2 regions of the Clostridium sp. CM039 genome follow, and region 2 is predicted to be linked to the other one. Evidence: a T-box and tRNA genes for the amino acid it is inferred to sense, from the RefSeq annotation. Region 2 holds a T-box; the other holds one or more tRNA genes.
What was found. The T-box of region 2 lies ahead of tyrS (tyrosine--tRNA ligase). A T-box ahead of a tRNA ligase gene usually reads a tRNA of that ligase, here a tRNA-Tyr.
Positions count from the first base shown of each region.

Region 1 (6,695 bases), 1.0 Mb from region 2:
ACCTTGACTTTTATGTATTGTAATAGCATACGCTAAAGCTAGTTCATCTAAATATACACCTTCATATTCTACCCGTTTGTCATCATCAAAAATCACAATAACATTTTCATTATCTTCATCAATATCTTCAACATACCCTACATCACCATTAAAAATGCCCACTCCATCTTCAGCTTTTGCATTAATTTTTTTCCATTTTATAGAGTAATTATTTTTAATTTGCATAACCTTGTCGCCTACCCTAAATATAGTATTCCTATATTCCTTTTCCTTTTTATACTTAGATTTAGGGTTCAATATTTGCTGAAGCTTTCCATTTAGATTTTCTATACCCAATATCCCTTTTCTCATAGGAGAGAGTATTTGAATGTTCTTCATCTTATCCCACTCTTTGTTAAATTTCGGCAATCTGGTATTAATTAAAGCAATTATACTGTCCAAGATTTTCTCCGGCTCATTATTCTCAATAAAATAAAAATCTTTATCCTTTTTATTCAAAATAGGCATCTCGCCATTGTTAATTTTATGGGCATTCACAATAATCATACTTTCTTGTGCTTGCCTAAAAATCTCCTTAAGCTTAACTACTTTAACACATTTACTGTCAATAATATCTCTTAGTACATTACCCGGTCCGACAGATGGCAATTGGTCAACATCACCAACAATTATAAGTCGAGTTCCTACGCTGATAGCTTTTAATAAACTATTCATAAGCATTATGTCTATCATAGATGCTTCATCAATAATTAGCACATCACAATCTAAAGGCGATTCCTCACTTCTAGAGAACTGCGACCCATCATCTCTGCCTACTCCAAGTTCTAATAACCTATGTATGGTTTTGGCTTCGCGACCAGTAGCCTCTGTCATTCTTTTGGCAGCCCTTCCGGTGGGCGCAGCCATATAAACTTTCATTCCTGCTTCTTCAAATACCTCTATAATGCAATTAATTATAGTAGTTTTGCCAGTACCTGGACCTCCCGTTATTATTTCAATACTATTTTCTGCAGCACCACAAATAGCAGTCTTTTGAGACGTTGCAAATTTTATGTTTTTTTCTTCTTCGAAGTCATTAATCTTTTCTTCTATGTCTATTTCTAATTCGTCATACTTTTCTATAGATAAGGTTATAATTTTTTTAGTAATAGCTAATTCACAGTAATAGAACGGCATAGTGAAAACACAGTCTTCTTCATCAATATTTTCGACTTTCAATTTTCCCTGCAATACATTATCATAAACATTTTTTTCAATTTCTTCAGCCGTAACCCCAAGAATATTTTTAGATTCTTTGTATAATTTGTTTAAGGGCATATAAGTATTTCCCATAGCGCAAAATTCATTTACCACATAATTAATTCCACTTTGTATTCTGAAAGGCGACTCTTTGTCAATGCCTAAACTTTGTGCTATCTTATCTGCAATTTTAAATCCTACTCCAGAAATGGTTTCAGTTAACACATAAGGATTATCCTGTACTACCTTTATAGAGTCTCCTCCATATTTTTTATAAATTTTCACACATTGGTTAGGTGTTACTCCATATGTTTGAAGAAATATCATTATATTTTTAACTTCTCGTTGCTTAGAATATGATTCAAAAATTAATTGAATCTTTTTTTGTCCTACACCATCAATCTCTTTTAATCTTTCAATTTCATTATCTAATATATTCATGGTGTTTTCACCAAAGTGCTGTACAATTTTTTTAGCAGTTATTGGTCCAATTCCTTGAATAACTCCTGAAGCTAAATATTTTTCTATACCTTCAAGTGAACTAGGTATTATTTCCTCACATTGTATTATTCTAAATTGCTTGCCAAATTGAGGATGAGTAACCCACTCCCCCGTTAATTTCAGGTTCTGCCCTTCACTTATATATGGCACAATGCCTACCACAGTTATCTGCTTTTTATTATCATTCAAATGAGCAATTATATATCCATTTTCTTCATTATGAAATACTACATCTTCGATTATCCCTTGTATTTCCGGCATAAAATCTCTCCTATTTATAAATTCATATAATAACATTAATAATAATATTATTAGCAATAATATTATTATTAATGTTATTATATCATATGTATTTTACATCTCTTATGTTCAGTATACCCCTATCTTAGGTTTTATCAAAATACTACTTAATAATCACATGCACTAAAAAGGGATAACAATTAATAATTGTTATCCCTTTTTTTATATTATACGTACTTTTTTATTTCATCAACCTTGTTTAGTTTTTCCCATGAAAGATCTAAATCAATTCTTCCAAAATGTCCATAGGCAGCTACTTGTTTATAAACAGGTCTTCTTAGTTCTAATTCTCTTATAATTACAGCTGGCCTTAAATCAAATACTTTTTCAACTATTTGAACTATTTTATCATCGTCAATTTTTCCTGTTCCGAAAGTTTCGACCTCTATAGATACCGGTTTAGCTACACCTATAGCATAAGCTAACTGAATTTCCAATTTATCTGAAACTCCTGCAGCAACTAAATTTTTAGCAACCCATCTTGCAGCATATGCAGCGGATCTATCAACTTTTGTTGCATCCTTTCCTGAGAATGCTCCACCTCCATGTCTTCCATATCCACCATAAGTATCTACTATTATTTTTCTTCCTGTTAAACCAGAGTCTCCTTGCGGTCCTCCAATTACAAATCTGCCTGTAGGATTTATATAATATTTAGTATTTTCATCTAATAATCCACTTGGAACTACAGGTTTTATTACATGCTCTTTTAAATCATTTTCAATTTGATCATGAGTTGCTTCTTCTGCATGTTGAGTTGAAATAACAATAGTATCTATTCTTACTGGCTTATTATCTTCATACTCTACAGTAACTTGAGTCTTTCCGTCCGGTCTTAAGTAATCTAATGTGCCATTTTTTCTTACTTCGCTTAACTTTCTTGCTAATCTGTGAGCCATAGCAATTGGTAGTGGCATGTATTCTGGTGTCTCATTAGTTGCAAATCCAAACATCATGCCTTGATCACCAGCACCTATTGCGTCAACCTTATCAATCTCGCCTGCTTTAGATTCTAATGCCTCATCTACTCCCATAGCTATATCTGTTGATTGTTCATTAATAGACGTAAGTACAGCGCATGTGCTAGCATCAAACCCGTATTTTGCTCTAGTATATCCTATGCCTTCAATGGTATTCCTAACAACCTTAGGAACATCTACATAACAACTAGTTGTTATCTCTCCCATTACTAAAACCATTCCTGTAGTAACCGCTGTTTCACAAGCAACCCTAGCATAAGGATCTTGCTCTAAAATAGCATCAAGTACAGCATCTGAAATTTGGTCACAAATTTTGTCTGGATGTCCTTCTGTAACGGATTCTGATGTAAATAATCTTTTCATTATAATTCTCCCTTCTATTCTCTAAAATTTCCCTATAAAAAAATAAAACCTCTTCCAAATATAAGAAGAGGTGATTTAATCATCTCCCTTATCTTGCAGATTATAACTGCAGGAATTGGCACCATGGTGCATTGCACCGGTTGCCGGGTTTCATAGGGCCTTTTTCCCTCCACCTCTCTTGATAAGAGTTATCAATTATTAACTTTTAATTATAATACCATATGCATTCTATGGTGTCAACAGAATCTAAACCCTGTAAAAAATAAAAAAAGACATCTATAGATGTCTTTTGGTGGAGGAGGACGGATTCGAACCATCGAAACATTACGTAACAGATTTACAGTCTGCCCCCTTTGGCCACTCGGGAACTCCTCCATATGTGGAGCTGGCAATAGGAATTGAACCTACAACCTGCTGATTACAAGTCAGCTGCTCTACCGTTGAGCCATGCCAGCATGCATTTTATTCTATTTTAAAAAGATTATTATGGTGGGAACAACAGGGTTCGAACCTGTGACCCTCTGCTTGTAAGGCAGATGCTCTCCCAGCTGAGCTATGCTCCCATAATTTATTGTAAACCATAATTTATTGTAAACCATTATAAATGGTGGAGGAGGACGGATTCGAACCATCGAAACATTACGTAACAGATTTACAGTCTGCCCCCTTTGGCCACTCGGGAACTCCTCCACTTATGGAGCTGGCAATAGGAATTGAACCTACAACCTGCTGATTACAAGTCAGCTGCTCTACCGTTGAGCCATGCCAGCATATTATGTTTTATCATTTTGCCGTTTTACCGTTTTACCGTGTCGACAAGAATTATTATACAACTTTAATTAATTAATTTCAAGTCTATTATCCTTTAATAAACGACTTCTTCTCTCCATAACTATACTATTCGCATATTTGCTTAATATTAAGCATTGATACAACTTACTATTTGCACAAATAATTTATTATATTTTTTATTTGGTTTTCCTTCATATAGTTAATATACTTATATATCATTTTTTAATTAATCATTTTTTTATTCTTTATTATAATAATACACGGGATTTATTCATATAAATTATTCATAGGAAACTAATAATTTTTCCCCAGCGCAATACAAGGAGGTATATTTCTTGAGTAAAGCTAAAACCCATTATAAAGATCCTTTAGCATACTATACACTTTCTAATTTTCTAAAAGACTATATTGACAAAAATACTTTAGTTGTTTGCATAGGTACCGATAGATGTATAGGCGATTGTCTAGGTCCTTTAGTTGGTACACTTTTAAAAAATAGTTCCTTTCCATTACCTGTATATGGCACTATAGATAATCCAATTCATGCCTTAAACATAGATAGTAAATTATCTAAAATAAATGCATTGCACCCAAATTGTACTATAATAGGTGTAGATGCTTGTTTAGGAGACATTTCAAATATTGGAGAACTCCAAGCTAGAAATTATCCAATTCATCCTGGCAAAGGTGTAGGGAAAACCCTTCCTAAGGTAGGCACTCTTTCATTAATAGGTATAGTAGATTCAAGTGATGATAGTGAATTATTTACAAATAGAAACATAAGATTGAGCTTGGTAATGGATATTGCTAATGTTTTAAGCAGATCCCTCTTGCATTCATACTATTTGCACTCCCTTACCAATGAAGAAAATAATTTGAGCCCTGTTTAACATGCTTTAATTAGTTTTAAATAATTATCCACAATTTAAACTTACAAATCTTATATAATATAAAAATAAGCAATGCAATTAAACTAATAATTGTATTGCTTATTTTTATAGCTTGCTTATACTTTTTATTCTGTTAAGCATAATTCTCTTCCATTGAATGAATTATCTAACTTATCCATATAATCCAATACTTTACCTGTTCCGAGTGCTACGCATGAAATCGGATCCTCCGCTAGATATACCGGAACTTTAGTAACCTCTTGTATGAGCTTACCTAAGCCTTTTAACAATGCACCTCCACCAGTCATAACTATACCTTTATCAGCTATATCTGCTGAAAGCTCAGGTGGTGTTTTTTCTAATACGGAATGTGCACATCCTGCTATTAAATATACCGCCTCTTTTAAAGCTTCTCTCATTTCTTCTGATGATACTTCTAAATTCTTAGGAAGACCTGTAATTAAATCTCTCCCTCTTATCTCCATGCTTGTCTTTTCTTCTTGTTTATAAGCACAACCTATGTTGATTTTTAAATCCTCTGCAGTCCTCTCACCAATCATTAATTTATGTTTTTTTCTGATATATTTTATAATCTCTTCATCAAACTTATCACCAGCTACTTTAACTGATTCACGTACAACCATGCCTCCTAAAGAAATAACTGCAATATCAGTCGTGCCTCCACCAATGTCAATAACCATATTACCACTTGCTCTAGTAATATCGAGTCCCGCTCCGATTGCCGCTGCTAGTGGTTCTTCTATAAGTTGAACTTTCTTAGCTCCGGCATTTCTACCTGCATCTTCTACCGCTCTTCTTTCTACTTCCGTTGCTTCGCAAGGTACACATATTACAACTTTTGGAGAAGATAGCCTTCTTTTCCCACAAGCCTTCTTGATAAAATGATTTAACATTTTTTCAGTTATGTCATAATCCGAAATAACACCGTCCCTCATAGGGCGTATTGCCACAATATTGCCTGGTGTCCTTCCTATCATTTGCCTAGCTTCTTCTCCTACTGCCAATACCTTATTATTATTTCTATCTATGGCAACAACAGAAGGTTCTTTTAATATAACACCTTTTCCTTTAATATATACAAGCACTGTAGATGTACCCAAATCTATTCCCATATCTGTACCCATTCTAAAAAAAAACATTTCAAAACCACTCCTGCTCTTTAGTATATTCAATATTTAAATTACACTAAACTCTATTCTATAAAGCTATAAGAAAACCCTCTTTTAATTTTAAAATTTTTTTATAGTTTTTAGCTTCGAATGTTTTTATCCTTGTGCTTCTTTATATTTCAATTTAGTTGCTCTTCCGCCTCTTATATGCCGCTCAGCTTTATTTATATCCAAAATTGTTTTTGCATCGCTGGCAATTTGAGGATTTATTGTGGGTAATCTTTCCGTCATATCCTTGTGTATAGTACTCTTGCTAACGCCAAACACTTTGGCAGTTCTTCTTATTGTAGATTTTGACTCGATAATGTACTTAGCAACTTCTAGTACTCGATCTTCAATATAGTCTTTCAAGTGTTGCCTCCTTAACCCTTATATATTTATAAATATGCATTATCTTGCTTTTAAATTCCATTCCAATTAGTCATCTTCTAATATATTTT
Region 1 is NZ_CM143649.1:2,616,602-2,623,296, forward strand. Features, by position in the region: gene recD2 (SF1B family DNA helicase RecD2) at 1-2,001, opposite strand, end outside; gene metK (methionine adenosyltransferase) at 2,208-3,383, opposite strand; SAM riboswitch class I at 3,469-3,571, opposite strand; tRNA gene ACWJJ2_RS12145 (tRNA-Tyr) at 3,674-3,758, opposite strand; tRNA gene ACWJJ2_RS12150 (tRNA-Thr) at 3,764-3,838, opposite strand; tRNA gene ACWJJ2_RS12155 (tRNA-Val) at 3,871-3,946, opposite strand; tRNA gene ACWJJ2_RS12160 (tRNA-Tyr) at 3,989-4,073, opposite strand; tRNA gene ACWJJ2_RS12165 (tRNA-Thr) at 4,079-4,153, opposite strand; gene yyaC (spore protease YyaC) at 4,511-5,065, shown strand; gene mreB (rod shape-determining protein) at 5,191-6,225, opposite strand; gene spoIIID (sporulation transcriptional regulator SpoIIID) at 6,352-6,606, opposite strand.
Region 1: it encodes a tRNA-Tyr, which carries the amino acid that the T-box ahead of tyrS (tyrosine--tRNA ligase) is inferred to sense. The anticodon was not compared.

Region 2 (6,695 bases):
CATGTTTTAGTTATAAGGATATTAATAAGGTTTTATTTATTTCTGCATTAGTAATAGATGCAGATAATACCGGTAATCCTATATTATATGCTGAAGCTTTTAAGGGAGTAAGAGGAACATCACCTCAAGGAGCGGATCAAAGAATCTTATTTAAAGCAACAGGAAAAACAATGTTTGAAGCTGTCAGAAATATGAATGCTACTTCTAGTTATAAATTAAACTATACACAGAATAGTGCCATAATATTTACTCAAAAGGCTGCAGAATTCGGTGTTGATAATTTCATAGATTTTATGGATCGTGATCAAGAATTTCTTATAAGACCGTATATTACAGTATATCAAGGAGATCCACAGGAACTTATGAAGCTAAATATGCCTGAAGATAAATACATTGGATCATTTGTAGTGCAACTTATAGAAAATATTGGAGCATCTTCAAGAGCTGTAAAACTAAGTTTAAATGAGTTTTACAATCAAAGAAAAATTGGAGATAAAGTAAATGTAGTACCCATAATAGATATCCCAAAAGATAGTTTAGAAGGGACTTTAGAAGTAAATGGCGGAGCTGTAATTAAAGACGATAAAATGGTTGGCGTATTACAAAGAGATGAAGGGTTAGGCTTTAACTTTTTAATGAACACTATTTTAGGTGGTACTTTAGAAACAACTAATCCCTGTGATACTAATAAATTTATTACTTTAGAAATATTAAAAAGTAAAACTAAGACAGAAATCAGTTATGATAATAATATTGTTCATTTGAAAAAGAAAATTAAAGTTAAGGTGGATTTAGCAGAAGCTCAAAAAGAAATTACACTTACAAAAGAAAATATCAGTAAAATTGAGGAGCAGTCAGAAGAAAATATTTTGAAAGCCTGCAATAATATGTTTGCAAAATATAAGGCATTAAATATGGATATTTTTGATATAACGGAGCAATTTCATGCAAAATATCCAAAGATAAAAAATGATGATATTATTAAAAAAACTGAGCTAAAAGTTGAAGTTGAAGTGAAAATAATGAACACAGGGGTTGTTAAAAACTTCTAATAAAAAGGCGGTGGTATTCCATCGTCTTTTGTTGTAAGGTATAATACTTGGAAACATTGCACTACTATAAGCATAATATATCATTATAGCGCGGTTGGAGTGAAATATATGGATAGCAAAAAAATTAGCATATTGTTAAAGAGGGATGAGGGTACAAAATTAGATTTCAAGCAAAGAATTGATATATTAATAGAAAGTGGGAAAAGAGAATTAGCTAAAGATATATGTGCTATAGCCAACTCCCGTGGAGGAAGAGGATACCTTGTTATTGGAGTAGAGGATAAAACGAAAAAAATCATAGGTATTAAGGTATGTGACTTTAAAGAAGAACAGTTACAACAAATTATAAGTTCAAGATGTGAACCGCCTATTCCAGTATCGCTAGATTTCGTAACATTTCAAAGCAAAAATTTGGCGATTATAACTATATATGATGGTGGTCAAAGGCCCTATCAATTAAGGGAGAATGGTGCATTTTACATTAGGAGAGGTTCCACAACAGATACTATGAGAAAAGAAGAATTAATTTCTTGTTTACAAGAAAATCTAAGTCTCAATATCGAAACTATACCTATTGTAAATAGTGGTATTAGTAGTTTAGATTTTAATATAATTAATAAATACTTTTTAAATAAGGGCATTTTAGTAAATGATAACAGTAGATTAGGATTTATGGACAATGCAGGAATAACTTTTATTGAAAGAGATTATAATAAGAGGGTAGTAACACTAGGGGGATTATTGGTATTTTCTTCAATTAACAGTATCTATTTACCGCATAATATGATAAAGATAGTAAATAAGGTAAACGATAACTTTGATGAGGTTATAATTGTGCAAGGGAATTTATTAGATATGCTAGATAGGACAGAAGAATTTTTTAAAAATATATTTCCAGTAAATTATCCTATTGCTGCAGTGTATGAGGCTGTAAAAAACGCAATACTTTATAGAGATTATACTATATTTTATAAGGAAATTGAAATAGTGGTAAGCTATAACAGTGTAAGCGTATTTAGTCCAGGTAACCTATTATTTTCAACTGAAATTAATACCCATAATTATTTAAAAAGGAATATGTGGATATATGATAAGTTAATAGCATTAGATGATAGAAAAAGATTTATAAAATCAGGAAGAGGATTTGCACGAATGAAAAAAGATTTTTCAAAATATGGTAAGGTAATATTTGTAGATTCAAAAGATGATAATACTTTTAAGGTGATTTTCCCAGGGATTAAGAACTTTATTTAAAACTATAATATTGTGAACATATTACGAATAATATATAATATGTATAAAAATATTGTGTACGAGTAGACCTATTTAATAATTATCTGGTTATATTAGATAAAATAGGAGGCGTTTAACATGATTCATGTATTTTGTGGTAAAAAGGGTTCGGGTAAAACTAAAGCTCTAATTAAATTAGCCAACCAGTCCGTTGATAAAGTTAAAGGAAACATAGTATATATTGATGATGATACTAAAGCTACGTTGCAATTAAGTACAAAAATGAGACTTGTAGCAATAAATGAGTTCAATTTAAAAAGTCATGATGATTTTTATGGATTTTTGTGCGGTATGCTTTCTAGAGATTATGATATTGATACCATCTTTGTTGATGGTGTATTTAATATTATTGATGATAAACTTGAGCATACGGCACAATTGTTTTCTAAAATGGATATTTTAGCTAATAAGTATAACTTGGAATTTTATGTGAATATAGGTTGCGAATGCTTAAATCCACCACAATTTTTAAAGAATTATATCACATAAAGAGATAGAATATTATTTACGTGAATGTAAGGCAGGGTTTTCAGCCCTGCTTTTATTGTATATGGAGAAAATAGTTGAAAATAAACGTAAATAGTATATATAGGGTTTTAATCAATTATAACGAGCAAATATATCATTTGATATATTATAAATACACATATATAATTAATAACATGAATAATTATATCTAAAAGGCTATGAAAGAAAAAAGTAACTGTAGGAATTATTAAGAGAGCTAGTGGTAGGTGTGAACTAGTTAAGGAATATAGTGAAATACATTCTGGAGCTTTAAGCTGAAATAAGCTTTTAAAAAGTAAGCTAAGACGGGTTAACCTTACGTTATAAGGAATGAGCGGATTGTTAAATCAATTTGGGTGGTACCACGGAATTTTTTCGTCCCTTTCTTAGGAGGCGTTTTTTTTATTTCAAAAAATAACACAGTATTAAATCATCACCTGCGGTGCTCACAGCTTCGCAGAAGATAAGTATATCGACTTCAAAAGGAGACTTAGGTTTCAACTGAACTTTTCTCTTTGTTATACTATGGGATGCCATAGTATAGAAGAGGAAGACTTTCATTTTGAAATGTCGTTAAAATAAGGAGGAATAAATTATGGAAAATGTATATGATACGCTTTTAGAGAGAGGGTATATAAAACAACTTACTCACGAGGATGAAATGAAGAAAATATTAGGACAGGAAAAGGTAACATTTTATATAGGATATGACCCAACAGCGGATAGCCTACATATTGGACATTTCATAACTATGATGTTTATGGCACATATGCAAAGAGCAGGGCATAGACCCATAGCCTTAGTTGGTGGTGGAACTACAATGATTGGTGATCCATCTGGTAAAACAGATATGAGGAAAATGCTTTCAAAAGAAGAAATTGATCATAATATATCTTGTATAAAATCACAGCTTTCAAAACTTATAGATTTTAGTGATGGTAAAGCAATCCTTGAAAACAATGCAAACTGGCTTTTAAATTTAAATTACGTAGATTTTATAAGAGATATAGGAGTACATTTTTCAGTAAATAAGATGTTAGCTGCTGAGTGTTTTAAACAGAGGTTAGAAAAAGGTTTATCTTTTTTTGAATTTAACTATATGCTTATGCAAGGATATGATTTTTTAATGTTAAATAAAAAATATGGATGTACTATGGAGTTAGGTGGAGATGATCAATGGTCTAACATAATTGCTGGTATAGAACTAATAAGAAAAAAAGAAAGTAAAGCTTCTTATGGAATGACTTGCACGCTACTTACAAATAGCGAAGGGATTAAAATGGGTAAAACTGTAAATGGAGCTCTGTGGCTTGATGCAGATAAAACATCTCCTTATGATTTTTACCAATATTTTAGAAACATTGGAGACTTAGATGTAGAAAAATGCTTATCGTTACTTACTTTTGTACCAATGGATGAAGTCAGGCGTCTAAGTGCTTTAAAAGATGAAAAAATAAATGAAGCTAAAAAAGTTTTAGCTTTTGAGGTTACAAAACTTATTCATGGAGAAGAAGAAGCTATCAAAGCTCAGGCAGCGGCAGAAGCATTATTTGGTGGTGGAACTAATATGAGTAACGTGCCTAAAGTATCTATACCGTGCGATATGAAGAATGCGGGACTAATGGATATATTGGTGTACACTAAAGTGGTGCCATCAAAAGCAGAAGCTAGAAGATTAATTGAGCAGGGCGGATTAACTATTAACGATAAAAGGATTGAAGATAAGAATGCAACACTTTTAGAAGAAAATTTTAAAGATGGTTGTGTACTTATTAAAAAAGGAAAGAAAAAATACTATTCTTTAACTATAGAATAGCAATTATTTAAAAAGGGCGAAGTTGAAATTAATATTTTAACTTTGCTTTTTTCTTTTAGTGGTAAAAAGCTTTTAGTAAAATATCTTTTGAAGCTGGAGAAGGGTTAAAGGCAAGTTGGGGAGAATTTTTTAGTGATAGAAGTTTTAATACAATCAATATAAAGGTATAATAGCATAGAGACATTAAAAAAATGACTAAGGTTAAACTTTGAGCACTAATGAGTGTAGCAATAGCTAAGGTTATTGCTTATGTAACGGATATAGATAATTAATGGAAAAAAACTAAACGATTAATAAGGAGGTATATTATGGCGTTGTGGGCAATATCTGATCTTCATTTATCTATAAATTCAGATAAACCCATGGATATATTTGGAGATAAATGGAGTAATCATAATGAAAAAATTAAAGAAAATTGGCTTAGCAAAGTTTCAGCGGATGATACTGTACTAATTGCAGGGGATATTTCATGGTCCATGAATATTTCTGAGGGTGTGGAAGATTTAGAATGGATTCATGAGCTTCCAGGTAAAAAAATACTTATAAAAGGAAATCATGACTATTGGTGGAGTGGTATCACGAAGCTTAATGCTCTCTACGCGGATATGGATTTTATCCAAAACAACTTTTTTAACTACAAAGATTTTGCTATATGCGGAACACGGGGATGGAATTGCCCAGGAAATACAAGATTTACAACTCATGATGAAAAAATATATAATAGAGAGTTAATAAGGCTTCGAATTTCACTCGATGAGGCAGTGAAAAAGGGTTATAATAAATTTATTGTAATGCTTCATTATCCACCTACTAATGATAAGTTTGAGGAAACTGAACTTATAAGAATAGTAAAAGAGTATAATGTATGCAAGGTCATATATGGTCATTTACATGGACCATCTTTAAATAGGCTATATGAAGGAAATATAGAAGGCACAGAATATATAGTTACTTCTTGTGATTATTTAAACTTCGATCCTTTAAAAATATTAGAATAGTATCAAAAGTTAATACAATGTGGATATGAAATTTTATGTAAAGGACTGAGTATATGGCAATAAGAGAGTGGAAAAGATTTTTAATTCCTTATGAACAGGGTGTAGAAGAGTTAAAAGTAAAATTTAAAAGTATAAGAAGAGAATATAGACGAAAAAATGAGTATTCACCTATAGAGTTTGTTACCGGGAGGGTTAAAGAAATATCTAGTATTCTTGAGAAAGCTAATAAATTCGGTATCCCTCTGGATAGAATTGAATATGAAATGGAAGATATTGCTGGAATAAGGATAATGTGTCAGTTTGTAGATGATATTGATAAAGTGGTAAATCTAATTCGTGAAAGACGTGACATGCAGATGGTTTATGAAAAAGACTATGTTGCAAATGTAAAAGGTAGTGGATATAGAAGCTATCATATGATTATAAAGTATCCTGTAAACTTAGCTGATGGTCAAACCGAAATACTAGCAGAATTTCAAATTAGAACCTTGGCAATGAATTTTTGGGCTACAGTAGAGCATTCTCTAAATTATAAATATAAGCATGATATACCAGAGAATATAAGGGCAAAACTTAAAAATGCTGCAGATGCTGCTTTTCAATTAGATGAACAGATGCTAGAAATTAAAGACGAAATTAAAGATGCACAAAAATTGTTTGAGGTAAAATCTAATTTGGTGTCGGATATAATGAATAATATACTTGTGCTTTCGTCGATTGGAAAGTCAACGGATGCAGCTAGGTATAGAGAACAATTAAATAAGCTAATAGAAGAAGGAGAAGTTTATGAAATTAGTAGCTTACTTCGCGCAACCCAAAAAACATTAGATATGTATGGAGTTTAAATTGAAAAGGAGAGTAGAAATTAAAAATTTCTACTCTCCTTTTATAATAATTCAAATTTAAACTGTAAAAACTATATGTGGTTCTTACTAAGAAGCTACTATATTAACTAGTCGTCCTTTAATTATAATAACCTTACGCACAGTTTTACCTTCTAGGGTAGCGATTACTGTTTCATCTTTAAGA
Region 2 is NZ_CM143649.1:3,665,205-3,671,899, forward strand. Features, by position in the region: gene ACWJJ2_RS17165 (Ger(x)C family spore germination protein) at 1-1,052, shown strand, start outside; gene ACWJJ2_RS17170 (AlbA family DNA-binding domain-containing protein) at 1,161-2,306, shown strand; gene ACWJJ2_RS17175 (ATP-binding protein) at 2,424-2,834, shown strand; T-box leader at 3,023-3,238, shown strand; gene tyrS (tyrosine--tRNA ligase) at 3,448-4,668, shown strand; gene ACWJJ2_RS17185 (metallophosphoesterase) at 4,977-5,666, shown strand; gene ACWJJ2_RS17190 (GTP pyrophosphokinase) at 5,720-6,511, shown strand; gene leuS (leucine--tRNA ligase) at 6,599-6,695, opposite strand, start outside.